2 regions of the Rhizobium azibense genome follow, and region 2 is predicted to be linked to the other one. Evidence: predicted binding sites of a transcription regulator. Region 2 holds the regulator's gene; the other holds the start of a gene.
The links. The regulator PhoB, encoded in region 2, activates phosphate uptake and scavenging genes when phosphate is short. The targets are predictions, from matches to a motif close to TGTCATNNANCTGTCAT.

Region 1: EV130_RS15650 (UDP-2,3-diacylglucosamine diphosphatase) is a predicted target of PhoB. The motif match lies at 5,678-5,694, and genes of this name have one in related genera.

The regions. Positions count from the first base shown of each region.
Region 1 is NZ_SMBJ01000005.1:488,537-503,451, forward strand. Features, by position in the region: gene EV130_RS15625 (NAD+ synthase) at 1-224, shown strand, start outside; gene EV130_RS15630 (TolB family protein) at 245-1,075, shown strand; cobalamin riboswitch at 1,093-1,276, shown strand; gene bluB (5,6-dimethylbenzimidazole synthase) at 1,353-2,039, shown strand; gene EV130_RS15640 (DUF2865 domain-containing protein) at 2,047-3,132, opposite strand; gene EV130_RS15645 (NADP-dependent malic enzyme) at 3,235-5,547, opposite strand; gene EV130_RS15650 (UDP-2,3-diacylglucosamine diphosphatase) at 5,759-6,565, shown strand; gene EV130_RS15655 (GNAT family N-acetyltransferase) at 6,647-7,150, opposite strand; gene EV130_RS15660 (MFS transporter) at 7,388-8,608, shown strand; gene dgcA (N-acetyl-D-Glu racemase DgcA) at 8,560-9,543, opposite strand; gene EV130_RS15670 (ABC transporter permease) at 9,644-10,810, shown strand; gene EV130_RS15675 (ABC transporter ATP-binding protein) at 10,820-11,665, shown strand; gene EV130_RS15680 (MlaD family protein) at 11,675-13,045, shown strand; gene EV130_RS15685 (ABC-type transport auxiliary lipoprotein family protein) at 13,078-13,692, shown strand; gene EV130_RS15690 (apolipoprotein A-IV repeat region-like domain-containing protein) at 13,852-14,915, opposite strand, start outside.
Region 2 is NZ_SMBJ01000005.1:322,809-337,723, reverse strand. Features, by position in the region: partial or broken gene EV130_RS14895 (hypothetical protein) at 1-313, shown strand, start outside; gene EV130_RS14890 (entericidin domain-containing protein) at 310-465, opposite strand; gene EV130_RS14885 (LysR family transcriptional regulator) at 570-1,511, opposite strand; gene EV130_RS14880 (hypothetical protein) at 1,577-1,852, shown strand; gene EV130_RS14875 (universal stress protein) at 2,015-2,914, opposite strand; gene EV130_RS14870 (hypothetical protein) at 3,106-3,297, shown strand; gene EV130_RS14865 (hypothetical protein) at 3,346-3,789, shown strand; gene EV130_RS14860 (KTSC domain-containing protein) at 3,827-4,015, opposite strand; gene EV130_RS14855 (winged helix-turn-helix domain-containing protein) at 4,401-5,087, opposite strand; gene phoB (phosphate regulon transcriptional regulator PhoB) at 5,105-5,788, opposite strand; gene phoU (phosphate signaling complex protein PhoU) at 5,823-6,536, opposite strand; gene pstB (phosphate ABC transporter ATP-binding protein PstB) at 6,571-7,386, opposite strand; gene pstA (phosphate ABC transporter permease PstA) at 7,400-8,686, opposite strand; gene pstC (phosphate ABC transporter permease subunit PstC) at 8,686-10,065, opposite strand; gene EV130_RS14825 (PstS family phosphate ABC transporter substrate-binding protein) at 10,127-11,164, opposite strand; gene phnC (phosphonate ABC transporter ATP-binding protein) at 11,563-12,408, shown strand; gene phnD (phosphonate ABC transporter substrate-binding protein) at 12,497-13,402, shown strand; gene phnE (phosphonate ABC transporter, permease protein PhnE) at 13,474-14,436, shown strand; gene phnE (phosphonate ABC transporter, permease protein PhnE) at 14,447-14,915, shown strand, end outside.

The DNA of each region.
Region 1 (14,915 bases), 170 kb from region 2:
ATCCGGTTCTGGACGACATCCTCGAATGCCTCGTCGAGAAGGAGATGGCGGTCGAGGAGATCCTCGCGCGCGGGCATGATGTGGCGACCGTCCACCGCGTCGAGCATTTGCTCTATCTCGCCGAATACAAACGCCGCCAATCGGCTCCGGGCGTCAAGATAACCAAGAAGAACTTTGGGCGCGATCGCCGCTACCCGATTACCAACCGGTTCCGCGACCGGTAACCCAAGATCCGGGAGTATGCATGCGCAGTTCGGTCGAGATCTACAATATTCGCACCGGCGAAAGCCGGATTGTCGTCCAGACGGAAAAGCTGATCGAGGCGCCGAATTTTTCGCCCGATGGCGGCTATGTGCTGTTGAATGGCGACGGGTTGCTTTACCGGCTGCGGCCGGACGGTACCGGCGGCCTCCAACAGGTCGATACGGATTTTGCAACGCAGTGTAATAACGATCACGGCATTTCGCCGGACGGGACGCAAATCGTCATTTCCGACAAGACCGAATTCGGCAAGTCGGCGATCTATATTCTGCCGGCGGCTGGCGGGACGCCGCGGCTGATCACCGAAAATCTGCCCTCCTATTGGCACGGTTGGTCACCGAACGGCAGGGAGCTCGCCTATTGCGGCATTCGCGACGACCTCTTCGACATTTATACGATCTCCGTCGATGGTGGCCCCGAAAAACGGCTGACGCATGGCGAGGGTCGAAACGACGGGCCGGATTATTCGTCTGACGGGAGATGGATCTACTTCAACTCCAGCCGCACCGGTCTCATGCAGATCTGGCGCATCCATCCGGATGGAACCGGCCTGGAACAGGTGACATTCGACAATTATGGCAACTGGTTTGCGCATCCTTCGCCGAAGAACGACAAGGTGCTGATCCTTTCCTACGATCCGGAGGTCTTCGATCATCCGCGCGACCTCGATGTGCGGTTGCGGCTGATGGACATAGACGGCGGCAACCTGACCACGCTGTTCGAGCTCTTCGGCGGACAGGGAACGATCAATGTACCCTGCTGGTCACCTGATGGTGACGAATTTGCCTATGTGCGTTATTTCCCCGGGACTTGAACGAGCCGCCGACTCGGACGATAGAGACTGCGTCAGGTGCCTGCATCCAGCAGGAGAATCGGGAATCCGGTGAAGGACCGGAACGTGCCCAACGCTGTGAGGCTGACGCTTTCTGCAACAATGGCCACTGGCATCTGCCGGGAAGGCCGCGGCAAGCGGGTGACGCCAAGTCAGAAGACCGGCCTGACAAGATAGACCGAACCGCGTGGACGGCGGCGAAGTTTTGACGCTTCGCGCGCCTGTGCGCGGGTGCTGAAGCATTGTTGGGGATTTGACGATGCAACTTGAACCTTTTGCCCGCTCCCTGGTGCCGGCCGGCCATTTTTCCGACGATGACCGGGCCGCGGTCTATAGAGCCATCGAAACGCGCCGCGACGTGCGCGATCAGTTTCTGCCCGATCCCCTGCCTGACGATCTGGTGTCGCGGCTGCTGGGGGCGGCGCATGCCGCGCCCTCGGTCGGTTTCATGCAGCCCTGGAATTTCATCGTGATCCGCGATCCGAAGGTGCGCCAGGCCGCCTGGCAGGCGTTTTCGCGCGCCAACAGGGAAGCGGCCGACATGTTTGAAGAGGAGCGGCGGGATATGTACACAAGCCTGAAGCTCGAAGGCATCCGGAAGGCGCCGCTCAGCATCTGCGTCACCTGCGATCCCGACAGGGCAGGGCCGGTAGTCATCGGCCGCACCCACAATCGGCGTACGGATGTCTATTCGACAGTCTGCGCCGTGCAGAACCTGTGGCTTGCTGCCCGGGCCGAAGGCATCGGGGTCGGCTGGGTTAGCATCTTCCACGATGCGGATATTCGGGAATTGCTCGGCATTCCAGAGCGGATCGAAATCGTCGCCTGGCTTTGTGTGGGTTATGTCGATCAGCTTTACACAGCGCCGGAACTTGCCGTGAAAGGCTGGCGCCAGCGCCTGCCGCTGAAAGACCTGGTGTTCTGCGACCGATGGGGAAGCCAGTAACGACGCGTCAGTTCTGCTGGGGCTGCGGTCCGGGCGTTGCGGGGTTCTTGAGATCGATCGCACCCTGATCGCCAGCGAGGAACTGCGGACCGACCTGGCGGACTTTACTGTTCGCCGGGTCATAGGGGCGGTCCGGCACCTGCGGCTGGCGGGCAGGCGTGGAGGCGGCGCCCGATGGCGGCTTCGTCTTGATACTGGTGATCGAGCCTTTCGTCGGCGGTTCGCTGATCGATTGATTCTTGCGCATGTTCTCGTAATAGGCGCTGAGATTGCACAAACAGGAGGACTTTTCGCCGGGCGCGCGGTTCTTGTAGGCAAAGGCATTCGGCATGGCGCTGTAGGGCGCACCGGTCGAGGCCGAGATCATGTTTGCGGCATCGGTATTCGAGATGTCTTGATAGAAAAGCTCCGTCTCGATACCCGGGCACATTCTCGAACACGTCGCTGCGTCGCGGTTGAAATCGATCGACGTTGCATTCGTTGTGATCGGGAAGAAGCCGCCGTCGCAGGTGCGCACGCACATGGTGCTGACATGCGACATGAGCTCGCCGTCCGGCACGCCGTATTGGATGTCGCCTTGTTCGCCTTCTCCAAGCGGAATGAAGGTATCGCTCCGCATCGCCTGTTCTTCTGGACTTGGCGCCGGTGCATAGGCCTGCGGGTCGGGCGCATAATCGAGCTCGTCGTTGCAGCCGTTGTCTTCGAGCGCCGCCATCAGCTCGCGGCGGACGCGATAATCGGCGCCGCCCTGATCGCGCAGTTCGTTACGCCGCTCCTGAAGGTATCGAATGTTGTCGACCATGCGCGCCTCGGACTGCTGGAGCTCGCTGCAAAAGTCCGCATTCTCGCCGCCGATCACGACCATGCTGTCCACCGAGCAGCCGTAGCCGCGCAGGTCGTTGCGGACCTTTCTAAGCTCGAGATTCTGCTCGGCGATAGCGCTCGCATATTGGCGGACTTCGGGGCCGTTGCCGATGACTTGGGGCAGATCGGCGATGCGGCCGCGCAGGTCGTCGCAGATCTCATTCGTCTGCGCGGCAGCAGGCGCGGCCAGGACAAGCAGGATCGCAAGGGTCAGGTTTCGGCGTTTCACGGCATCATCCGCAGCAAGGTCGGGCCAGAGCGCGGCGCGACACCCGCTTCCGTTAACAAGCTGGCGAGGCAATAGTAGCGCATTTTTGCAGTTGGCGACAACTTACGCCGGCTGAGAAGCCTCAACGACGGCAAGCGCCGCCATGTTGACAACGCCGCGCGAGGTGACCGAAGTCGACAGGATATGCGCAGGTTGTGCAGTTCCCAGCAAAATCGGGCCGACATGGAGCGCATCCATCATGGTACGGACGAGGCCGAGGGAGATGTTGGCGGCATCGAGGTTCGGGAAGAGCAATAGGTTGGCTTCGCCGGCAAGCGAACTATCCGGCATGGCGCGCTTGCGCAGCGCTTCCGACAGTGCAGAACCGGCTTGCATTTCACCATCGACCTCCAGATCCGGGGCGCGATCGCGCACGAGCTGCAGGGCATCGCGCATCTTGCGTGCGCTCTCGGAGTTTCGTGAGCCGAAGTTCGAATGGCAGATGAGCGCAGCCTTAGGAGTGATGCCGAAGCGCCGAACCTCCTGGGCAGCGAGAACGGCGATCTCGGCGATTTCCTCATGGGTCGGATTGTAGTTCACGAAAGTATCGGCGAAGAAGACCGGCCCTTTCTGGGTGATCAACAGGCTGAGGCCGGCGAAGGTGCAGGCACCCGGCCGTCTGCCGATGATTTGGCCGACGTCTTTCAAGTGGCGGTCGAAGCGACCTTCCACGCCGCAGATGAGGGCATCCGCCTCGCCGCGCTTCACCGACAAGGCGCCGATAACCGTGTTGTTGGTGCGCACGATCGTGCGGGCGGCTTCCGGATTGATGCCAGCACGGCCGACGAGCGCGAAGTAGTCGTCGACATAGTCGCGATAGCGCGGGTCATCTTCGGGGTTCACCACGGCGAAGTCGATGTTCGGGCGAATGCGGATGCCGAACCGCTTGAGGCGTGCCTCGATGACCGAGGGGCGGCCAATTAGAATCGGCTCGCCGGTCTTTTCTTCCAGCAGAACCTGGGCCGCGCGCAGGACGCGCTCGTCTTCTCCCTCCGCGAAGATGACGCGTTTCTTCTCGCAAAGCTTGGCGCTGGTAAAGATCGGCTTCATGACGAAGCCTGAACGCCAAACGAACCGGTTCAACTGATCGAGGTAGGCGTCGAAATCGGCAATCGGCCGCGACGCGACGCCCGTCTCGGCCGCGGCCTTGGCGACAGCCGGGGCGATGCGCAGGATGAGACGCGGATCGAAGGGCGAGGGAATAAGGTAATTCGGGCCGAAGACGGGCGTCTCGCCGGAATAGGCGCGAGCCGCGACATCCGATACTTCCTCGCGGGCAAGTCCCGCGATGGCCTTAACGGCTGCCATCTTCATTTCTTCGTTGATGGCTGTGGCGCCGCAATCAAGCGCGCCGCGGAATATATAGGGGAAGCAGAGGACGTTGTTCACCTGGTTCGGGAAATCCGAGCGGCCGGTGCAGATCATCGCATCCGGGCGGGCGGCACGCGCAAGGTCAGGCATAATTTCGGGGGTCGGATTGGCGAGAGCCATGATGAGCGGCTTTTCCGCCATCTGTGACAGCAGGTCGGGCTTCAGGACACCGGCAGCCGAAAGGCCCAGGAAGACATCGGCGCCGCCGATATTGTCGGCAAGCGTACGCATCTTACTTTTCTGTGCATAGACAGCCTTCCATTCGTCCATCAGTTCGGTGCGGCCTTCATAGACGAGGCCTTCGATATCGTGGACCCAGATGTTTTTTCGCTTCGCGCCGAGCGTCACCAGGAGGTTGAGGCAGGCAAGCGCAGCGGCACCCGCGCCGGAGGCGACGATTTTCACATTCTCGATCTTCTTGCCGGCAAGCTCCAGTCCGTTAAGGATCGCTGCGGCGACGATGATGGCCGTGCCGTGCTGGTCGTCATGGAAAACCGGGATCTTCATCTTCCCGCGAAGCTGGCGTTCCACCTCGAAGCACTCCGGCGCCTTGATGTCCTCGAGATTGATGCCGCCAAAGGTCGGCTCGAGCGAGGCGATGGTGGAGACCATCTGGTCGACGGTGGGCGCCTCGATTTCAACGTCGAAGACGTCGATGCCTGCAAATTTCTTGAACAGGACGGCCTTGCCTTCCATGACGGGCTTGGAGGCGAGCGGGCCGATATTGCCGAGGCCGAGAACCGCTGTGCCGTTGGAGATGACGGCGACGAGATTGGCGCGCGAGGTATAATCAGCCGCCGTCTCCGGATTGTCACGGATCGCAAGGCATGGTGCTGCGACGCCGGGCGAATAGGCGAGTGCCAGGTCGCGCTGGTTGCCGAGTGGCTTGATCGGCTGGATTTCAAGTTTGCCGGGACGGGGATAACGATGGAAGAAAAGCGCCTGTTCGTCGAGGTTTCCGCCGGTCTCGTCTTTCTCCGTCTTGGATTTTTCCTGATGATCCATTGCCGTCTCCGCTTGCGCACTCACATCTTTTGAAGACCTCTCCATACAACAATCGGCTGGCTGGGACAGTCAGAATTTCGCATCCGAGCGGAAAACTCGCGAGCGCTGCGAATGCGCCATTTCGCGCATCTGTCATCTTCCTGAAACACGAGTCTGATTTTGGAAGGCCAGATGAACGATGGGACGCAGGCAAGATGCTTGTGAAAGACATATGGATATTCGACATTTCCGTACTCTCTTCATTTCCGATGTGCATCTCGGCTCGAAGGCGGCAAAGGCGGACTTCCTCCTCGATTTTCTTCGGTATCACGACGCCGATACGATATTTCTGGTAGGCGACATCGTCGACGGCTGGCGGCTGAAGCGCAGCTGGTACTGGCCGCAGGTCTGCAACGACGTCGTGCAGAAGCTGCTGCGCAAGGCGCGCAAGGGCACGCGCGTCGTCTATATCCCTGGCAATCACGACGAATTCCTCCGCGATTTCCCCGGGATGCATTTCGGCGGCATCGAAGTCGCCGAGCGCATGATGCATGACGGCGCGGACGGCAAGAAATACCTGATCCTGCATGGGGACGAGTTCGACGTCGTCGTGCGAAATGCCCGCCTGCTCGCCTATCTCGGGGACTGGGCGTATGACACGGCGATCAAGATCAACGTCGTGCTGGCCGCGATCCGCCGCCGCATGGGCATGCCCTATTGGTCTTTCTCCGCCTGGGCGAAACTGCAGGTGAAGCATGCCGTCAATTTCATCGGCGAGTTCCAGCGCGTCGTGGCCGACGAAGCCCGCAAGCACGGCGCCGACGGCGTCATCTGCGGCCATATCCACCATGCTGTGATCGAGGACATGGACGGCGTGCGCTATATCAACACCGGCGACTGGGTGGAGAGCTGTACGGCAATTGCCGAGCACGAGGACGGCACGTTCGAACTCATAACCTGGAGCACGATTGCCGACGCTCAGGCCATCCCGATGGCGCTCGAGCATCGCGACAGCGAACTCGAGCCGCAGGCCGCCTGAATCTCATTTGTGAATATTGAAATTGAAGCGATATCCCACGGAATCCAGTCGATGCAGCGAGCTTGCTTGTGGCGCCGGTTATCATGGGCCTAGTTCCAGCCGCATGAGGATCTCGTCATGGTAAATATCACCCACCTTTAAAGCTTCGACCTCGACGGCCCACTCTTTAAAACCCATGGATCTGTAAAGCCGGATCGCCGCAACGTTGGACGAAACCACGCTGAGCCGGAGCGAGCGCAATGTCGTGCCAACTTCGTCGACGGCCGCACTCAGCAGTCGGCGTGAGAGCCCTGTGCGTCTTGCCGTTTGACGGACAAACATTCCCCAGATCGATCCGACATGTTGCGTCTTGATGCCTTTGGATTTTGACACACCGATAGTTCCGGCAAGCATTCCGTCATCAAAGAACCCTCCGATCACAAGACCGTTCTCGAGCCTTTCAGCGAATTGGGCCTCCGATTGGCGCTGCTCTTCTTCCCATGACGCGCCAAATGCCTCTGGATGGTTCGCGAGAGCCTCCAGGCGGATCTCCCTAAAAGACCACGCATCATTCCCGTCGAGGCGGCGAAGCTTGAATCGGCACACAGGTATGTTCCTTTTGTTTATTGGACGGGCGAGCGAACCAGCTGACTGTGACCCATCGCGCTTGGCTCAAAAATGTATGGCACTCTGCGCGCACCCGGACTGAGTGGGATTTGCGCGAATGGGTTGTAAGCGGAGTAGTTCAGCTTTTTTCACAACGTTTCCGGAAGGCTATTTCTGGCCATAGTAGACCTTGGGTTGATGTGATAGGCAACCATCTGGTTTCCTGCAGGTCCAACGATGATTCCCGCACAGAATGCTCCGACAGGCGAGGAGGCGCCGCCGCGCTTCCGGCTGCTCAGCGCCCTGTCTTATTGCGCACCGCTGACCGTAAACGGTGTCGTTCTTCCCTTTTTTCCAGTCTGGCTCGCATTCCACGAATTCACCGATCATGAAATCGGCATCATCCTGGCGGTGCCGATGGTGGTGCGCGTCCTCGTCGCGCCGGTCGTCGCGATGTATGCCGATCGAATGAAGGAGCGCGCCGACGTGTTGTTGTGGTCCGGCGGACTGTCGCTGTTGACGGCGGTCGCGCTCTGCTGGACGACTAGTTTCTGGCCGGTCCTGATCGTTTTCAGTATGCAGGGAGCGACCTTTGCGCCCTACCTGCCGGTCGTCGAATCGATCGTCATTTCTGGCGTTCGCCGATGGGGACTGGACTACGGCTCGATGCGCGTATGGGGCTCGATCGCCTTCATCGCATCGACCCTGATCGGCGGCGAGATGATCGGCCATTGGGGTGGCTCGATGGTGCTGCCGGTGATGATTTTCGGCTTCGTCGCGACGATGCTGATGGCGATCCACTGTCCACGCATCGGGCCGACGCGCCGGCGCGGAACGCCGGTCGACCTGCCGGCTGCCACTGGCAGTTCGCTGCGGCAGCCCCACCTGCTGGTGCTGCTTTGGGGCGTGGCAATCCAGCAGTCGAGCCACGCGCTACTTTATGCTTTCGCCTCCATTTACTGGCATCACCTCGGCTTTTCGGGAACGCAGGTGGCTTTGCTCTGGAGTGCGGGCGTCGCATCCGAAGTCATGGTGTTCTTCGTCTCCAAACATCTGAACCGCCGCTTCAACGCCTGGACGCTCATCCGCATCGGCTGCGCGGTCTGCATCTGCCGTTGGATCCTGTTCCCAGTGCACTGGGGATTCTTTGGCTTTTTAGTGCTGCAATGTTTCCATTCCTGCAGCTTCGCCTTCGTGCATTCCGGCGTGCAGAGGCGGATCGTGGCAACCGTACAGGAGACGCAGGAATCGTCGGCCCAGGGCGCCTATTTCTTCTATAATGGCATGTTCATGGGCCTGATGACGCTCGCCTCCGGCTATATCTATGCCTGGCTCGGCCTCGCGGGCTTCTACGTGATGGCGCTCGTCGCGGCGCTGGGGATGTCTCTGGTCTTCGTCGCCTCCTACCTTCAGCCCCAAAGGCCGGCCTCAGGCGGCCAGACAAGGGAAGCGGTGTAGCGCAGCCCGCATTCCCGGTCGCAGGCAAGAAGCAGCGGACCGTCGAGATCAACGAAATCCGCGTCCTGCGCCAAGAGCACGGCTGGTGCCATTGCGAGCGATGTGCCCACCATGCAGCCGAGCATGATCTGGAAGCCGAGGCGCTTTGCCTCTCGTTTCATCAATAGTGCCTCCGTCAGGCCGCCGGTTTTATCGAGCTTGATGTTGATCGCGTCATAGCGGTCGCGCAGGCTTGCAAGATCGCCGGTGTGATGGACGCTCTCGTCGGCACAGACGAGGACCGGGCGCGCGATGCCAGCGAGCATTTCATCCCGGCCGGCGGGCAGGGGCTGCTCGACAAGGGCGATGTTCATTTCGGCGGCGATGCGCAAGTGGTGTTCCAGCGTTTCCTCGGACCAGCCCTCGTTGGCATCGAGGATGATGATGCTGTCAGGCGCGGCTTCGCGCACGGCGCGTATGCGGCTCTCATCGTCGCCGGTGCCGACCTTGACCTTGAGCAGCGTCCTTGCAGAATGTTCGAGCGCTTGCGCTGTCATCGTCTCGGGCTCGCCGAGCGAGATCGTGTAGGCGGTCGTAAGCGGTTTTGCGGCCGCAAGCCCAATGCGTTCGGCAACGCGCTTTCCGTCGAGCTTGGCTTCGAGATCCCATATCGCGCAATCGACAGCATTTCTCGCTGCGCCGGGCGGCATGGCAGAAAGCAGCTCTTCGCCTGAAATGCCTTTCTCGATCAGTGGCCGGGCGGCTTCGATCTGAGCGGCGACGCTTTCCATCGTTTCGCCATAGCGTCGGTAGGGAACGCATTCGCCCCAGCCGCGCCTGCCCGTTTCCGTCAGAATGCAGGTGATGACGTCCGCCGACGTCTTTGCGCCACGCGAGATCGTGAAACTTCCCGCAATGGGAAAGGAATTCGTCTGGATTTCGAGCGAGCGTGGCATAATTGCAATCCTGCGAGCATGGAAATTCTGCGTGTCTTCGGTATATTGACGCGCCGGGCGTGAGCGATTTGTTCGCGAGTCGGCAATGTCGCCGCAAGCCTTGAAAGACACAAGCATTTTGAAGCCCGACACCCGCAAAGCCGCCTCACTGCACGTGGACGACCGAGCCGATGGTGGAGGTCGCCGCGTTCATCTAGAAGGCAATTGGCGCAGCGCGAACATCCACCTCGTCCTCCAAGACTTCGAAAAGATTTCCCGTGGAAAAGGTGATCTGACGCTCGACCTATCGGGCGTGAAGGATATCGACACGGCCGGTGTCTGGCTGCTTTGCCGGCTCAAGCTGCAGGAAGAGGCGGCCGGGCGGCAGGTTCGTTTTGAAGGCACCAATCCGCACATCGACGAGATGATCGAGGAATTCTCCGAGAAACCGGTGGAGGAAATGACCGAGGCAGCGATGAAAAGCGGCATCGCCCAGCGCATCTTTGCCCCGGTCGGCAAGGTGACCATGGACCTCTGGAATGACCTCACGGCCGCGATGTATATCTTGGGCTCGGCTGTGCGCGGCGCTCAGATGAAGTTCGGGCGTGGCAGCGGCGTTTCTCCGGCATCCATCGTCAACCAGATCGACCACATGGGCGTGCGCGCCGTTCCGATCATCCTTTTGATGTCGTTCCTGATCGGCGCCATCATCGCGCAGCAGGGTGCCTTCCAGCTCCGCTATTTCGGGGCTGAAGTCTTTGTCGTCGACCTCGTGGGCATCCTGCAGCTCCGCGAAATCGGCGTGCTATTGACGGCAATCATGATCGCCGGCCGTTCGGGCAGCGCGATCACGGCCGAAATCGGCTCGATGAAGATGCGCGAGGAAGTCGATGCGCTGAAGGTCATGGGCCTCAATCCGGTGGGCGTGCTCATCTTCCCGCGGCTTGTGGCGCTGACGGTGGCGCTCCCGCTTCTGACGGTGCTGGCGAACTTCGCCTCGCTGTTCGGCGCGGCCGCGGTCGCCTGGGCCTATTCTGGCATCACCTTCGCAACCTTCCTGTCGCGCCTGCACGAGGCGATCACTCTGTCGACGGTGCTCTCCGGCATGATCAAGGCGCCCTTCATGGCGCTCGTCATCGGTATTGTCGCGGCCGTGGAAGGCCTTAAGGTCGGAGGCAGCGCCGAATCGCTCGGCCAACACGTGACGGCTTCCGTGGTGAAGTCGATCTTCGTCGTCATCCTCATGGACGGGCTGTTCGCCATGTTCTATGCGGCGATCAATTTTTAAGGGTTCAGCGTGAACGGGCAGCAGTCAGAGCCGGGTGAGGAAAAGGAGCGGGACATCGTGCTTTCGGCGCGGGACGTCACCGTCGGCTTCGGCTCGAAAATTGTGCTCGATAAGCTGAACCTGAATATCTACCGCGGCGAGATCCTGGGCTTCGTCGGGGCATCGGGTACCGGCAAATCGGTGCTGATGCGGACCATTTTGCGCCTTTTGCCGCGCCGCTCCGGCACGATCGAGATCCTGGGGCAGAACTTTGATAAGCTCGATGAAAACCAGCGCAACGCGCTCGATATGCGGCTCGGGGTGCTTTTCCAGCAGGGCGCGCTTTTTTCCTCGCTGACGGTGAGGGAGAATATCCAGGTGCCGATGCGCGAATATCTGGATCTGCCTAAATCGCTGATGGACGAGCTGGCGCACCTGAAGATCCGGCTTGTGGGCCTTGCTGCCGATGCGGCGGACAAGTATCCCTCCGAGCTTTCCGGTGGCATGATCAAGCGCGCCGCCCTTGCGCGGGCCCTGGCGCTTGATCCGGAACTGGTGTTCCTGGACGAGCCGACATCAGGCCTCGATCCGATCGGGGCTGCGGAATTCGACGAACTGATCGCCCGGTTGCGCGATACGCTTGGGCTCACCGTCTACATGGTAACCCACGACCTCGACAGCCTGTTTTCCGTCTGCGACCGTATTGCCGTGCTTGGACACAAGCGAGTAATGGTTGAGGGCACGATCGACGACATGCTGGCCTTTGATGACCCGTGGGTTCAGGCCTATTTCAAGGGTAAGCGCGCGCGCTCGATCGTGCCGCAAGAAGAAACAGCCGCCGGCCGTGCCGAAGTTGGCGACAGCCGCGGGAAGTGACCGGAAAAGATGGAAACCAAAGCGAACTATACGATCGTCGGCTTTTTCACTGTTCTGGTGATCGCAGCCGCATTCGGCTTCGTCTACTGGATGGCCGAGTACGGACGCAGCGGTCCCATGGCGGAGCTCGTCGTGCGCATTCCTGGCTCGGCAAACGGCCTCAGCGTCGGCTCGCCGGTGCGGTTCAACGGCATCCAGGTGGGTTCGGTGACGTCGCTGTCGATCGATGCCGACGACCCGCAATATTCGCTGGCTTTCACCGAGGTGCGTGTCGATGCACCGATCTATCCTTCCACCAGGGCCATCCTTGAAATCCAGGGCCTGACCGGTGCGGCCTATATCGAGCTTTCGGGCGGCAAGGTGGGTGAGGAGAACATCCTGCAGAAGGCTATCGAGACCGGCAAGCGCGCAGTCATCGTCGCGGATCAATCGAGCGTGACGAACCTCCTGGCGACGGCCGACAGGATCCTCGATCGGGCGAACGATGCGGTTGGAGAGGTTCAGGGGTTTGTCCGCGACGCGCGCGGACCGCTGACGAAGACCCTGCAGAATGCCGAAAGCTTCTCGGACGCGCTGGCGAAGAATTCCGGCAACATCGATTCGTTCCTACAGAGCGTCGGGCAGCTTTCGGAAACAGTGCGAAACGTTTCCGGCAAAGTCGATTCCACGCTGGAAGCCGTCGAGGCGCTGGTGCGTGCGGTCGATGCGAAGAAGATCGATACGATCCTCGGCAATGCTGAGAAGGTGAGCCGCGATATCGCGAATGCCTCTGGCGACCTAAAGGGTGCGATCCAGAGATTTAACGACACGGCGACGACATTCAACGATTTCGGCAAGAAGGCGCAAACGACCCTCGATCGCGTCGATACCCTTGTGGCGCAGATTGATCCTGCCAAGGTGAAGGGGTCGGTCGATGATATTGCGCAGGCGACGAAGGATGCGCGCGTCGCGGTCGCTTCCATCAGGGATGTGGCCAATACGGTTTCGGCGCGCCAGAAGGATATCGACCAGACGATACAGGACGTCTCGCAGATGGCGAACAAGCTGAACTCTGCGTCGACGCGCGTCGACGGCATCCTGATCAAGCTTGACGCGCTGTTCGCCACTGACAATTCGCAGTCGCTCTTTACCGAAGTGCGCGCGACGCTCGAATCCTTCAAGAAAATGGCGGACAACCTCAACGCCCGCATCGGTCCGATCGCGGACAATCTGCGGCGATTCTCAAGCGGCGGCTTGCGCGACGTGCAGTCGCTGGTCGAGGATACTCGCCGGACCATGCAGAATCTCAACAGTGCGATCAGCAATTTCGATCAAAATCCGCAGCGGCTGATATTTGGTGGCGATACGGTGAAGCAATTTGACGGCCGGACGCGCCGTTGACATCGATATTTGAAAAGCAGGGGTATTGGAATATGGCCGTATCGCATGTTTTGGCACGCCGTTCATTGCTGGCAAGGACGGCGTTCCTTTTGCCGCTTATGGCGCTGGCAGTGAGCGGTTGCGGCACGGCGGCCAAGAACGACACCTTTGATCTTTCCGCCTCCGTCAGCGTTGATGGCCCGGCTGCGAAGCGAAGCCAGATCCTGGTGCCGGCGCCGACGGCGCTGAAGGCGCTGGACGGCGAACAGATCGTTGTCCGGGTTTCGCCATCCGAAATCCAGTACCTGTCACGTTCGCAATGGAGCGACAGGCTGCCGCGCATCGTGCAATCGAAGCTGGTCGAGGCCTTCGAAAACTCCGGCAAGCTCGGTGGAGTCGGCAAGCCGGGGCAGGGCCTTGCGATCGACTACCAGGTCGTGACCGACATCCGCTCCTTCGAGATCGACAACAGCGCCGGCGGCCGGGCGATCGTCGAAATCTCCGCGAACATCCTCAACGATCGTAATGGTACGGTCCGCGCCCAGAAGGTTTTTCGTGCGGCCGTTCCTGCCGGCGGCGGATCGAGCGAGGGCTACGTGAGAGCGCTCGATCGCGCATTTGCAGCGGTGACTGGCGAAATCGTCGATTGGACACTGCGATCGATCTGACCGAGCCGGTTTTTCTGGGCCGCCCAGTCGGCCTTCGGTTCGGCGAAAGCTCAGTGTAGCGTTCGGGCAATTCCTGCCCCCGCAATGCTGCTTGTCATCACGGCCGCGGCAAATTTTACAAGTCTCTCCACCATCACCGTGCTTTGCTTCCGTTAGCTACTAGCTCAGCCGGCCTGCGGCGTGGGCAAGCATCGTGTAGACCTTGCCGGTGTCCGACGTCAGGTACGATTGCGTAATCGTGCGGTCGCGATCCGTGCGGGCGACGTCGCCAAGTAATTTCTCGAAATCGGCAATGTAGCGGTCGACGGCGGTGCGGAATTCCGGTTCGCGATCGTATTTGCGCTTGATCTCGTCGAATGTCTGCTGGCCCTTCAGCGTGTAGAGGCGGCGGGTGAAGACGTCGCGTTCACCGCGCTGATAACGGCGCCACAGATCGACCGAGGCGTCGTGGTCGATCGCACGGGCGATATCGACCGAGAGCGAATTCAGCGATTCCACGACGTGGCGCGGATTGCGATTATCGGCGCTGCGCTGTGCCGGCGCGGGCTGGGCGGCCGGGGCTGCCGGGGCTGCCGGGCGTGCAGTCGGCGCGTCCTCGGCGGCTTCATCGCGCGAGGCGCCGCGCAGCAGGTCGCTGATCCAGCCGCCGGTTTCCTGACGGGCAGGCGTGGCCGGTACAGGCGCGGCGCGCTGCGGGGCAGGCGATACCGGCGGAGCGATCGTGCCGCGGAGCGCAAAGCCGTCTTCGACGACGGCCGGACGGGCGGGCGTCGGACCAGGCTGCTGGACCGCCGGCGCCGGGCGCGGAACGGGCTGGGCCTGTGCGGCGGCGCGGGCGACCGGCTCGGAGATTTCAAGCTGCTGCGTGGAACGGCTGACGATCTGCGAAATATCCTGCAGCGCCTTGATCTGCTCGGCAACGGCGCGGCGCATTGCGGCCGCACTTTCCTTGGCTTCTTCTGGAAGGTCGAATGCACCGCGCTTCAATTCGCTGCGCGTCATGTCGAGTTCTTTGCGGATATCGCCGGCAGAACGGCGGATTTCGTCGGTGGCGCCGGAGAAACGTGCAACCGCTTCCTCGACGGCTTCGCGAAGCGCTTCCCGGAGCTGCTGGGCAGCACCGTCCGATGCGCGGCCCGCCTCGCCCAGCATCCGCTCGACATCCGAAAGCGACGCGGTCAGCCCGCCGCGTAGGCGGTTCACCAAGTCGTTCGAGCGGCGTT
Region 2 (14,915 bases):
AATTTGCAGGCGCTTGCGAAGCCGACAGGTCCTATCTTGCGCTGCTCATGGAAATGCAGCGCAAGACGACAACCTGATCGACGGCTTGCGTCGGTATCTGGATTTGGCGGCGGCTGGGCCTTTTCTCAATTCTCTGAAAATTGAAAATTGCGGAGTCTGGATTGGCGAAGCCGCTCCCAGGCGCCTTCAGATCCGTTTGACGGAAACGGCAAGATCCAGCCAGCATCCGGCCTATCTTGCATTCCGCGCCGGGCTTGACCGATCAGGCGGCCTGGAACGCGCCTACCCTGCCGCACGATCTGAAAAGATTTAGCGGCGTGCGGCGCGGTTGACCGAATGGCCGGCATCCTGCGTCGCGTTGACGGCGTTTGCCGTATCACGGCCCATGCCACGGATGGTATTGCCGCAGGAAGAAAGGGCCAGAAGCAGCATCAGTGCTGCGCCGACTTTGACCGTTGTCGCCATTTTGGAAATCCTCTTGTGCAAACGAAAATTACGCAGCCGAAGCAGCCAACGCCGCTCCGGCCGTTTAACGCGCTGAAATCCAATAAAGTTCCTCGCCGTCCAGATCAAGCGGCGGCGGCCTTTGCCTTTTCCGCGAAGGCAAAGCGGATGCTGTCGGCGACGGCCTCCATAGGCCCGGAGAGCTGCGAGGCCGTCAACAGCCGGATGTCGAACGAGCCGAGTTCAGGCAGGCCTTCCTGGGCACCAAGCATCACCATCCCGTCGGCCACATAGGAGCGCGGCAGCGGCGCGATCGCAAGGTCGGAAAGCACAGCGGCGCGCTGCGCCATCGTATGGCCGCTGAGATAGGCAACGCGGTAGGGCCGCTTGTTACGCTCAAGCTGCGCCAGCGCCTCCTGGCGCCAGATGCAGCCATCCTCCCAGATCGAGATCGGCAGGGGATCGCGCCTGTGGGCAGTACCGCATTTGGCGCCTGCCCAAACAAGGCGTTCTCGAAACACGATCTCTCCGCCGGTCGGAAACGGCCGCGTGGCGCAATTGATCAGTGCCAGATCCAGCCTCTGCTCTTCCATACGCTTCTTGAGGCCGATGCTCATGTCGATCGTCACGTCGACCATGATGCCCGGGTAGCTCTCCGCAAAGCTCTTCAGGATACTTGGCAGCAGCCGTTCGCCGATATCCTCCGGCGCGCCGAGCCGCACGACGCCGCTGAGTTCCGGCATGATGAAGCGGGAAACCGCCTCGTTGGAAAGCGCCAAGATATTGCGGGCGTAGGTCAGCAGGAGCTCACCGTGCTGCGTCAGCGTCACCGATCGCGCATCACGCATGAACAGCGTCGCGCCGAGCTGTTCCTCGAGCTTCTTGATCTGCATGGAAACCGCCGAAGGAGTGCGGAAAACTGCTTCGGCTGCGGTCGAAAAATTGCCTGTTTCCGCAATGGCGACAAAGGTTCTTAGAACATCATTGTCGAGCAAGGGGATCGGGCGGCGAAAGGGCACAGTCATCGTCGCATCTTTCAATTTTTCTGATGTTAAGCACCATATCATTTCGTTTGTTTGAATGTCAACGCAAAGCTATTTTAGCACCATGGCGATAAACGAAGGAGGCCATGATGACCGAGACTGCACATAGCATTTTGGACATCTTCTTTACGTTCAGGGCAAGGCAACTGCAGCGCACCGCCTGGGAGAACACTATGCGGCAGATGACCGCGTTGCCCAGCCACCTGATCGCCGATGTCGCGCCACTTGCGCTCGACAACAGCCGAGAATGGTTCACCCATCCATCTGCTTCTCCACGAAGTTCTGCACGTAAAGCGTTACAGACGCTGCACGAAATGCGCTTCACGCCGGGCTTGTCGGCAGCTGACCCTCAACGAAAACTGTAATCGACTCGCAGGACCCGCACCGAACTATTGAGGCCGCCAGACTTCCTCCTTTGCAACCAGGAGGACCATCGCAGATGTGGGCAAACGTGTCATCGAACCGGATGGGAGTACCGATCTGGAACGACTTTTCTTGGCGCGGGCGAGGTCAGGCCAACGCCGTCGCTAATGCTTCATCATCAATGGAAGCGGCGAATGCGACAGCAGGTAGTGAGTGACACGACCGAGCAGCAGTTCCAGGAAGTAGCCATGCTTGAAAGCGCCGATCAAAAGGCACGTCGCATTCGCCGATTTGGCGAAATCGAGGATCGTTTCCCCGACGGACAGCCCTGCCGAGTTGATTGCGACGACGTCGCCGTCAAGGCCCAGCTGATCAAGCAACTCTCTTGCCGTTGACTGGTAGCTTCCGTCCGGTTCGTCGTTGACGCACAGAACCGTCACGCGATCGGCCGCAGCCAGCCAGCGTCTGGCCGCGGCGACGGCTCCCCGCGCATGACCATGCGGTTTCCAGCCGATCACCACATGCCCCAGCAGATTGCCGGCATGGGTACCGGCAGGTGGTGCCAACACCAGCTTGCGCTCATGGAAAACGAGATCGTGAAAAGCGTCGCGGGCATCCATATTGCCATGACAAGGAGCGACGACCAACGCCGTCTCACGGACTTTGGCGCTCACGCAACGAGCAACTTCGCCGCGGCAATCATCGAGAAGGAGCCGTTCTCGGCCGGGCTTGCACTGCTTCCAATCCTCGAAGGCTCGGGCGACCCGTTCGAACCGCTCATGCGGCGAGCCTTCGGTCAGGTCCCGCAGCATCTGCAGATCGATCTCCTCGGGCGCGGCGATCATCCGTTCCGGATCGGCGCCGACATGGGCCACGGACATGGTGCCATGGATGGCACGGGCGGCGTCTTCGGCGACGTCAAGGCAAGGTTGCGCAGTTGCCGGATCGGGCAGCAGGGCGAGAACGTCGGCATGGTCGGTCCCTTCCCGCACAAGATCGGCGAAGATGACACCGGCTTCTGCCGAAGTCGGGTTCGGCGGGTCGTTCGCGGGCGCATTGTTCATACCGGGCCTCCTTTCGCGATGCTCCCACATCGCTCCCGGTCCATCACGTTTAAGATTTTACTCCTGCGTCCGATGGCTGGCTAGCAAACGCCGCACAGGCTGCGCCGCTTCCACGGCAAACGGGCGATTGCGTGGTAGGGTTTATGCGCCGGCCAGTACCAAGGGCTTCGCCATCATGGCCTGCGACCCAGATGGATCGACGGGTTCTGGGAAAAGCCCCTGCCGCCATGGTCGGATTCTTCGTCCGTGCCAACAACTCGATCGAGGTCACCTACCAGCGCTCGTTCTACGAAAAACGCGCCGCGCTGCTCCACGGCGGCAATCTCGACGTGGAGCCGATGGTGGCGAAGCCGCGCCCTGGCACCGCTTGCGGCATCCTTTGAACAATCAGCCAATTTCCGCGTTCATTTGAAGGGGCAAAGGAGCTCTTGATGTCGTACGGATCGCTGAGTGCTTTTGGTGACACCTGGTGCCGGTACAGGCCGGACACCGAGACCCTCGAGGCCGCTCATGACCTGGTGGACCGGTACCTTGCGTTCGCCGAGGAAGCGCAAGTGGGAAATGACATCATCGACGAGATCGAGCTGCCCGTCCCGAAGCCTATGCTGATCAAGTCGTTTGGCCTCGTCATCGCTGCCGAGCACCGTCCGCAGATAAGAGCTCTGCTGATCAGAGCGGGCATGACGCTGGCCCAGTACCGCGCCGACCTCGGACCACGGATGCGGTTAAAGCCCACGACGCCGCACGGCAGGCTACGGGCAGCCCGATCGCGGGAATTCGAGCGCCGTCTTCAGAAGAAGCTCGTGGCGGTCGCTGAAGAACGGATCAGCCTTGGCGCGTTTTATCGACGCGCCTTTATCGAGGCCATGCATTGACGCCAGATGAGGTCACACCTTGCCTTGACCGCGACGATCAGATCGCCGCCTGCATCAGGTAGAGGGATCGTTCCGGAGGAAGCTGCGCAACCATTTTCATCATGATCTTGGGATCGACATGGTGAACGGATCGCACTTGGCCGTCCCGGTAGATGATCGTCAAGACGCGCGTCTCTTCGTCATAATCGAGTTGGGCGATCGTTTTCGTGTACACCAGGAACCGCATGCCGTTAAACCTCACTGGTCAATGGAACATCACCAAGGTGATGGTGCCGACCATGACCCAACCGGAAACGATAATGAGGGACATTCTCAACAACGCCGTCTTGATCGTCATGGAATACTCCAAATCGCTTCAACCAAACTAGCTGTACTTTGGGACGAGTGTAGGCCGATCGGACCGAGCCTCATCCCGGTTGGATTGTATGTCTGACGCCTTTGGGCAAGTATGGGAGCCGAAGGCGGACTGGAATCACCTCCAGCGCGACTAAACACACACCAATATAGGCGGTCGCGTGAAATCGACGTGACACACGTGTTGCGAGAACATCTATATCGCGCCTCACAATCTCTGCACACAGTGGCGGGATCGGGTCGGACCCCGATACCGGTCAGAAGTCGCGAAGTGCGTAGCCGGCGCCGCGCACCGTCCGGATCACCTTGTCGGCCTTGCCGAGACTGATGCCCTTCCGAAGGCGTCCGATGTGTACGTCGACAGCGCGTTCATCGACACTGGCATCGCTGCCCCACAGCGATGCCCTCAATTCCGATCGGGAGTGGACGCGACCGGGGGACTTCATCAGAAACTCGAGTAGCCTGAACTCGGTGGGTCCGAGCTTGACTTCCTTTTTCTGCCTGTGGACCCGGCGGGCGTTCTTATCGAGCGTCAGATCCCCGACTTTCAGCGTGCTCTCCAGTAACGCTGGATTGAGACGTCGCAGAAGGTTCCGCAATCGGATGAGGAGTTCGACGGGGGAAACTGCCTTTATGAGGCAGTCGTCGGCTCCGGCCGAAAGGACTGCCAACCGGTCCTGTTCGAGGGGCGAGTCCAGAAGCACCACGATCGGAAGGCGGGCGGTCGCTCCGGTTGTCCTGAACTGGCGGCATGTCGAGATCGCCATCGAGCCAGGAGCCGGCGCACCGAATATCACCGCATCAGGCAGCCGCAACGCCACAAGCTCGACGAGCGATGCATGGGGGGGAAGACAGTTCACCGAATATCCTTCTGTCTCCAGAGCGTTCTTCAGCGTGGTGAGCAGATCTTCGTCCTGCTCGACAACAAGTATCCGCACCGACATCCTCTCCGGCCTCCCTGCTACGCTTCCATCGAATATCCCGCGCCGCGGACCGTGCGGATGACGTCCTGCATGTTGGAGAAATTCAGTGCCTTGCGAAGGCGACCGACATGAACGTCGACGGTGCGCTCGTCGACATAAATGTCGTGGCCCCAGACACCATCCAGAAGCTGCGAACGCGAGAAGACGCGTCCGGGCGATGACATCAGGAACTCCAGGAGGCGGAATTCGGTCGGACCAAGGCGGACTTCGCGACTCTTGCGGTGGACGCGATGCGTTTCGCGGTCGAGTTCGATATCCCCGCATTTCAGCACCGTGGAGAGCACCTCAGGCTTGGCGCGGCGCAGCATCGCCTTTACGCGGGCAACCAGCTCTGGCGTGGAGAACGGCTTGACGACATAGTCGTCGGCCCCGGTGGAAAGGCCGCGCACGCGCTCGCTTTCCTCGCCGCGCGCCGTCAGCATGATGATCGGCAGACGCTCCGTTTCTGGGCGCATGCGCAGGCGGCGGCAAAGCTCGATACCAGAGACGCCGGGCAGCATCCAGTCGAGGATCAGGATATCCGGCGTGCGCTCCTGAAGCCTGATTTCGGCCTCGTCGCCGCGCAGGATGGTGTCCACCTCGAAACCTTCGGCCTCGAGGTTATAGCGAAGAAGCACGCTCAGTGCTTCTTCGTCTTCAACGACTGCAACTCTCGGGATCATGCGGTTCTGTCTCCTGAAGGCGGGTTCGCAACAGTCATTGCGTGACCGCGCCGACGGTGTTGGCAGTGTCGTCCTTCGGACGTTCGCCTTCCGGCTGTGCGCCGGTCGCCATGTAATAGATCGTTTCGGCAATGTTGGTTGCGTGATCGCCGATGCGCTCGATGTTCTTGGCGCAGAAGAGAAGATGCGTGCAACTGGTGATGTTGCGCGGATCTTCCATCATGTAGGTCAGCAGCTCGCGGAACAGCGAGGTGTACATGGCGTCGATTTCCTCGTCTCGCTCGCGGATCGACTTCGCCTTGTCGGCTGAACGCGAGGCATAGACGTCGAGTACTTCCTTGAGCTGTACCAGCGCCAGTTCGGAAAGATGCTCGAGACCGCGGGCGAGCTTGCGCGGAACGCCGGTGCTCTGCACGGCAATGACACGCTTGGCAGTGTTCTTGCCGAGATCGCCGACGCGTTCGAGATCGGCCGCGATGCGGATCGAGCCCATGATCTCGCGAAGGTCGGAGGCCACCGGCTGGCGGCGGGCAATCGTGACGATCGCCTTGTCGCCAATCTCGCGCTCGGCGTGATCCATGATAACATCGTCGGAGATGACCTTCTGGGCCAAGCCAGCGTCACCGTTGACAAGCGCGCGGACGGCGTCCGACACCATCTGCTCGGCAAGCCCGCCCATTTCCGAGATGCGGCGGGACAAATACTTCAGATCCTCGTCATAGGCAGAAAAAATATGGGTCGATGCCATGGGGATTGTCCTTGAATAGCCTGAACGCCGCAGATCAGCCGAAGCGGCCCATGATGTAGTCCTGGGTGCGCGGGTCGTCCGGATTGGTGAACATCTTGTCGGTGTCGTTCTCCTCGACGAGATTGCCGAGGTGGAACATGGCGGTGCGCTGCGAAACGCGGGCCGCCTGCTGCATCGAATGCGTCACGATGACAATGCTGTAGTTCTCGCGAAGCTCGTGGATCAGTTCCTCGACCTTGGCGGTCGCAATAGGATCAAGCGCCGAGCATGGTTCGTCCATCAGGATGACTTCCGGGCTGACGGCGACGGCTCGTGCGATGCACAAGCGCTGCTGCTGGCCTCCCGACAGACCGGTGCCGGATTCCTGCAGGCGGTCTTTGACTTCGTTCCAGAGACCGGCCTTGTGGAGGCTGCTTTCGACGATCTGATCCAGGTCAGCCTTCGACCTGGCAATACCGTGGATGCGCGGTCCGTAAGAAACGTTCTCGTAGATAGACTTCGGGAACGGGTTCGGTTTCTGGAAGACCATGCCGACGCGAGCGCGCAGTTCCACAACGTCAATGTCCGGATCGTAGATATCCGCGTCGTCCAGCTTGATTTCGCCCGTGACGCGGCAATTGTCGATCGTGTCGTTCATGCGGTTCAAGCAGCGCAGGAAGGTGGACTTGCCGCAGCCCGACGGGCCGATGAGTGCGGTAACGGTATTTTCGCGGACGTTCAGGTTCACGTCGAATAGCGCACGCTTCTCGCCGTAGTAAACCGACACCGTCTTGCCGACCATCTTGTAGGCGGTCGCGTTCATTTTCTGCTCCAGAGCCTTCTCAACTGCTGTTTCGGTCAACATGTTCATAATCCTTACTCCGTTACCAGCGGCGCTCAAAGCGCTGCCTGAGGAAGATGGCGATCGCGTTCATCAATATGAGGAACCCCAAAAGCACGAGAATTGCGGCGGAGGTTCTCGATACGAAGCCGCGTTCCGGGCTGTCCGCCCAGATGTAGATCTGGCTCGGAAGCGCCGTCGACGCCGCGAATATCCCGTCCGGAGGGCTCGTGATGAAGGCGTTCATGCCGATGAGCAGCAGCGGCGCGGTTTCTCCAAGAGCTCGCGCGAGCGAGATGATCGCTCCCGTCATGACGGTCGGCATGGCGAGCGACAGCACGTGGTGGAAGATCATCTCGTGTTTGGAGGCGCCGACCCCCAGGGCCGCCTCTCGGATCGAGGAAGGCACCGCCTTCAGCGACACGCGTGTAACAATAATGAGCGTCGGCAGCGTCATCAGCGAGAGGACGAGGCCGCCGACGAGCGGAGACGACCGCGGCAGGCCGAAACCGTTCAAGAACACGGCGAGCCCGAGGAGACCGAACACCACCGACGGGACCGCCGCAAGATTGTTGATGTTGATTTCGATGAGATCGGTGAAACGGTTCTTGGGAGCGAACTCTTCCAGGTAGATCGCCGCCGCAATGCCGATCGGGAAGCTGATGGCGAAGCAGACGAGCAGCGACCAGAACGATCCGGAAATCGCGCCAGCCAAGCCAGCCAGTTCCGGGAAGCGGCTGTCGGCATTGAGGAAAAGCGCCCAATTGAACGGACTGGAGATTACGCCCTTGGATACGAGCTGGTCGATCATGCCGATCTGCTCGTCGCTGATGCGCCGCTGGCTCTCTGGCGTATCCCGGCTGATCTCGCCTTTGACGAACTGGTCGGCCGGATCGGACATCGGGATGACGAAGCTGCTCGGTGCCTTGAGGCGTGCTGGATCCTTAATGACTGCATCGCGAACGAGGAACGGTGCCGAGGATGTGAAGAGGTCGAAGAAGGCCTTCTCCTGCCTGCGTGGCAGGTCCCCAATCTGGTTGCGCAGTGCCTCGCGCACGGCGCCGCGCCAGTCGGCCTTCATCATATCACTTGTATCGAGCTCAGCTTTGCTGAGGTCGATGTTTATGGTGGCCACCGTCTGGGTGAACGCCTTGTACCCGGTGAGCGTCAGAGAACCGATGAGGAAAGCGAGGAAGCCGAGCGCGAAAATGATTGCGATCATGCCATAAGCCTGGAGACGCCGCTCAGCGGCATAGCGTGCCTTCCGGCGTGCCTTCATGTCATCCGAATGCCAGTTCACACGCGTTCCGGCGACTGCGGTCGTGGACATCAATATTTCTCCCGGTACTTGCGCACGGTGCGCAGCGCGATGAGGTTCAGGCCGAGTGTGACGAGGAAGAGTACAAGGCCGAGTGCAAAAGCCGCCAGCGTCTTCGGGTTGTCGAACTCGGAGTCGCCGATGAGAAGGGTGACGATCTGGACGGTCACGGTGGTGACCGCATCGAAGGGGTTGAGTGTGATCTTCGCGATTAGGCCGGCTGCCATGACGACGATCATCGTTTCGCCGACCGCACGGCTAAGGGCCAGAAGGACGCCGCCGATAATGCCAGGCAAAGCGGCCGGCAGCAGGACCTTGCGGATAGTCTCGCCCTTGGTTGCTCCCAGGGCCAGCGAGCCGTCGCGCATGGCACGCGGCACCGCCGCAAAGGCGTCGTCCGAAAGCGAGGAAATGAACGGAATAATCATCACGCCCATGACAAGGCCGGTGGCAAGCGCGCTGTTCGGCGACGAGGCTATCCCCACGGAAGCGCCCAGGGCCCTAATAGCAGGGGCGACCGTCAGCACGGCGAAGAAGCCGTAGACGACCGTCGGAACTCCCGCGAGAATTTCAAGAAGCGGCTTCACAACGGCACGGAACCGCGGATGCGCATACTCGGTCAGATAGATGGCGGAGAGTATCCCCGTCGGAACCGCAACCAGCATAGCGATCGCCGAGATGACGAACGTGCCGAACAGGACCGGAAGAACGCCGAACGCGCCTTGCCCGGCCACCTGGTCTGCGCGGATGGCGATCTGAGGCTCCCAACGCAGGCCGAAGAGAAATTCGGTGACCGGAACCCTTGCAAAGAAGTGGAGCGCTTCGAATACGAGCGAGCCGACGATGCCCACTGTGATGATGATGGCAACCAGGGAGGAGAACATCATGAAACCCGTGACCGCAGTCTCGACACTGTGGCGGGCGCGATACCTTGGGCTGATCACCTTCATCCCGAGAAATGCACCCACCGCGACGATGCAGAAGCCAATCGCCATCATCAGATAGGTGGAGTAGGTCTGGAGCGACCGAAGATGTTCGGCTGCAGCAGCCACTTCAGGCGTTGGCTGGCGGAAGAGGTTTCCGGCCGCAACCTGGCGGATTTCGCCGATGAGCAGCGATAGTGCAGCACTGTCCATGCCTTCGGAGCCAGGATATGAGGCGAGCACAAGCTGGTTCACGACGCTGGACTGGAAGGCAAGCCAGAGAAGAAGAAAGATGGAAGCGGGAACAGCGGTCCAGATCGCAGCGTTGAGACCGTGGTAAATCGGCCGGGAATGCGCCTTGATGCGGCTCGTTCCTGCCGTTGTCGATACGGCGAGGGCGCGCAAGCCTCCGAAGTAGGCCGCGACCACGGCTGCGGCAACCAATACGAGGAAGAGATAACCGAACATGTTGCCCCCATATAAGAAGAAGCCGCCCGCGGGCTGCGCAGGCGGCCGGTGAAGTTCGATATTACGAGCCGAGCTTCTTGGCTGCCATGACAGCCTTCTCGACTTCCGCACGCTTGGATTCGTCGAGAGGCGTCAGACCGCGTTCAGCAAGGTAGCCGTCCTCGCCCATCGAAGATTTGGAAGTATATTCTTCCAGGAACTCCTTCATGCCAGGGATGACGTCGCGGTGCGCATTCTTGACATAGATGAAGAGCGGTCGGGATACCGGATAAGAGCCGTCCTTGATGGTCTCGAAGCTTGCCTCGACGCCTTCGATCTTGATATCCTTGAGCTTGTCTTCGTTCTCATAGAGGAACGAATAGCCGAAGATGCCGACCGAGTTCGGATCGGATTCAAGACGCTGAACGATGAGATTGTCGTTTTCGCCGGCTTCGATGAACGGGCCGTCCTGACGCATGCGCGAGCAGGCTTCCGTGTATTTTTTCTCGTCGGCTTTCTTGAGGTCAGCCATGCCTGGGGTCTTCTCGCAGCCCGGATGCATAACCAGTTCGACGAATGCGTCACGGGTACCGGAGGTCGGCGGCGGTCCGAAGGCGACGATATCGACGTCCGGGAGGGACTTGTCGATGTCCGACCACTTCTTGTTCGGGTTGGCAGTCAGGCCGCCCTTACCGTCGGGAAGCTGCGCGGCGAGCGCCTGGAAGATCTGCCCCTTGGTCAGGTTCCAGTCGCCGGTATTGGACCTGGATACGGCGACAGACAGGCCGTCATAACCAATGAGAGCTTCGGTGATGTCGGTCACGCCGTTGCCGGCGCAGAGCTTGACTTCCGATTCCTTGATTGCGCGGGAAGCGCCCGTGATATCTGCGAAGTCTTCGCCGACGCCACCGCAGAAGGCCTTGAAGCCGCCGCCCGTGCCGGTGGACTCGACGACCGGAGCGGGCTTGCCAGTCTTGTTGGCAAACTCTTCAGCAACTGCTTGAGTGTAGGGAAACACGGTGGAGGAGCCGACGATCTTGATCTGATCGCGAGCCGATGCGACGCCTGCAGTTGCCAGCAAAATAGCGGCGACTGCGCAGCTTCCGAGATATTTGTTCATGGATACTCTCCCGTAGAATGTAACGATGACGCTTCGGCGTCGGCTCCCCTCTATAGGCACCACGTAACAGTTTTGTGACAGTTTTGTATCAATTCATCGTGCGGGAAGGAAGGCATCGGCAACGCGTGCCGGCTGCGCCAGCGAGGGCGGATTTCGAGCATCGAACCAAGATCAAATTAGACAAATAGAGTCAACGTCTTCTCGGCAGTTTCCATCTGATTTCAAATCTTAGCCGGACGGTTCCGGCCTCCAGCAGATAAGAGCTGGCCAACACATCCATTATCCGTCGTGCAGCCAGGAGAAAATCGGCAAACATTATAAAAGTGACATAAAACCGACATTCCACCGTTACGAACGCGGCATATGTCCCCTCAGACGCAATGACGAGGGACGCGCCAATGCTGGAAATAACGGATTTGACCCGGCGGTTCGGTGGCAAAACCGCGGTCGACCAGACGAACCTGAGAATACCGCAGGGCCAAATGGTGGGCATCATCGGCCGCTCGGGCGCCGGCAAATCCACACTTCTGCGCATGATCAACCGCCTGCAGGAGCCGACTTCCGGTTCCATCCAATTCTGCGGCGTCGAGGTCTCTGCTCTGCGTGGCCAAGCCCTGCGCAACTGGCAGCGCGATTGTGCGATGATCTTCCAGCAGTTCAATCTCGTCCCTCGCCTCGACGTTTTGACCAATGTCATGCTCGGCCGCCTCAATCACCGCCCGACCATGCTGAGCATCCTCAGCATCTTCAGCCGCGACGAGCGTATTCATGCGATTGCGGCTCTGGAGCGCCTCGGCATCGAACAGACGGCGCTACAAACGGCCAGTACGCTCTCCGGCGGCCAGCAGCAGCGCGTGGCCATCGCGCGTGCCCTGATGCAGAACCCGAAGATGGTCCTCGCCGACGAGCCGATCGCCTCGCTCGACCCGCTGAATGCCAAGATCGTCATGGATGCGCTGCGCGACATCAACGAGCGCGAGGGCATCACAGTCATCACCAACCTGCATACGCTCGATACGGCGCGCAATTACTGTGAACGCATCGTCGGCATGGCCGCCGGCCGCATCGTTTTCGACGGTAAGCCTTCCGAGCTGACAGCGGCTGCGGTCAAGGAAATCTACGGCACCGACAGGGATGGCGCCGGCATCGACGAAACAATGACCTCCACCTCGATCAACATGCCCGGGCCAGCCACCGCTCAAGCACCCGCCGCCCGGCAACCCGTCGCCCTGGCGGGTCTGTGAGAAAGGGCGGCGATCGATCGCCCGCGTCGACAAGCAAACTTCTTCGCAACAGCAAGACACCGGGAAACCGGTCAATCAGGAGAGAACCATGGTAAAGAAAGCACTCTTCGCCGCGACAGCGCTTCTAGCGCTTGCCGGCGCTGCCGCAGCCGAAAATCTCAAGGAATTCCGGGTTGGCATTCTGGGAGGCGAAAACGAAGCTGACCGGCTGCGCAATTTCCAATGCCTGTCTGAAAAGCTTCCTGCAGCAATCGGCGTCGAGAAGGTCTCCTTCTTCCCGGCAGCTGACTACGACGGCGTTGTCCAGGGCCTGCTCGGCGGCACGCTAGACTACGCAGAACTGGGCGCATCGGCCTATGCCAAGGTCTATCTCGCCAATCCCAAGGCCGTCGAGCCGATCCTGACGACCGTGCAGACCGACGGCGCAACCGGCTACTACTCGGTCATGGTCGCCCGCAAGGACAGCGGCATCAAGAAGCTCGAAGAAATGAAGGGCAAGAAGCTCGGCTTTGCCGATCCTGACTCGACTTCCGGCTACCTCGTTCCCCTCGTCACACTGCCTGAAGCCACTGGCGCTCCGGTCAAGGAATACTTCTCCTCCACCGGTTTTGGCGGCGGCCACGAAAATCTCGTCTTGGAAGTCGTAAAAGGCAACTTCGATGCGGGCACGACCTGGGCCTCGGGCGTGGGCGAGTTCAAGGATGGCTACAGCTCCGGTAACCTTCGCAAGATGGTCGACAAGGGCATCTTGAACATGGACGACCTCGTCGAGCTCTGGAAGTCGCCGCTCATCCCGAATGGCCCAGTCGTCGTGCGTTCCTCGCTGAACGAAGACATGAAGGCCAAATTCAAGGCGTTCATGATGGACCTGCCGAAGTCGGATCCGGCCTGCTTCTCGGCAATTCAGGGGGGCGATTTCAAGGGCTTTACCGAAGTCAACGTCGATTTCTACAAGCCGATCGTCGACGTCCGCAAGGCAGCCATTGGCGGCTGATGCCGTTTCCTCCCGCAAAGCCGCCGGTTCCCTCCGGCGGCTTTGCCATATCCCACGTTCGAAGGTTGACTATGAGCGACACCGCGCTGCGCCACTTCCCGAGTGAATCCGCAAACATGATCGAGCGGCACTGGCACGAACTTGCCTCCCGGCGCCGCGGCCAGACATTCCTTGCCTTGTTTCTCGTCGTCGTCTTCACAGCGGGTTCGGTGTGGTTCGCCAATGAGACCAACGCGGGCAAGTTTTGGGACCGCCTACCCTATCTGGCAGACTTCGTGGGGGACCTCGTGCCGCGTGACGCGTGGGAGCCGGCGCGCGCCCTGCTCGATCTCCCTTCCCCCTATTACGACGGCAGCCAGAAGTACGACTATCCCGAGGGCCGGTTCTACGTCACGCAGACCCTCTACGTTCCGGAATATGTCGAAAAGATCGTCGAGACGGTGAACATCGCCATCTTCTCCACGGGCGTCGGCTTCTGCCTGGGATTTGCACTGTGCTTCTTCGCTGCCAAAAACATGATGCCGAATGCCTATGTCCGTGGAGCGGTGCGCCGTTTCATGGAGATCCTGCGGGCGTTTCCCGAGGTCGTCATCGCGGGCTTTTGCCTGGCGATCCTCTCGCTCGGGCCGGTCCCGGCGATCATCGCACTATCCGTCCACACCACCGGAGCGCTCGGAAAGATGTTCTTCGAGGTGGTGGAGAACGCCGACATGCGCCCTGATGAAGGCCTGCGGGCCGTCGGCGCGACCTGGCTTGAACGGGTCTGGTTTGGAATGGTGCCGCAGGTCATGCCCAACTTCGTGAGCTATTTCCTCCTGAGGCTCGAGATCAACGTGCGGGCGTCCACCATCATCGGAGCGGTCGGCGGCGGCGGTATCGGCGAACTTCTCAGGCTTTCGATCGGACAGGGTCATCCGGCCAAGACTCTTGCGATCGTATTCCTCCTCTTCTGCACCATCATTGCCGTCGACCAGTTCTCCGCATGGCTGCGTAGAAAGCTGGTCGGCGAGCAGTCGTTCCGCACCGTCGCATGAGGTTGCATCGATGAACACGCTTTCGCCCGTCCAAAAGGCCGACATCGCCGCGCGCCACCCGCAGTTCTTCGACAGGACCTCGCTGCGCCCCTACCGCGCGCCTCTTCTCGTCATTCTCGCTGCCGCATATGTAGCGTTCTCATTCTGGTTCTTCGCGTTCGGAAAGGTCTTCTCTCAGGCCGACTACTCGATCGCCGGCACCTATCTTGCCGACTGGATCTCCTACGAGGTTCGCCCGGAGATCGACATGGCAGCCGACGGGACCATGAAGATTTCCTATTCGCGGTTCGATCCGCTTGGCGAAGATCCGAACCCCGGCTGGGTGGAGACCGAAAAGTCCGTCGTAACCCATCAGACCGGCACGGCCACACCGACGGTCAGCCTGTCCGAGCCGCAGACGACGCCGAAAAGCAGCATATCGCTGATGGTTCCCGGTGCTGCCATGGGATCGTCCGCACCTAAAGGGCCCGAATCGCCCC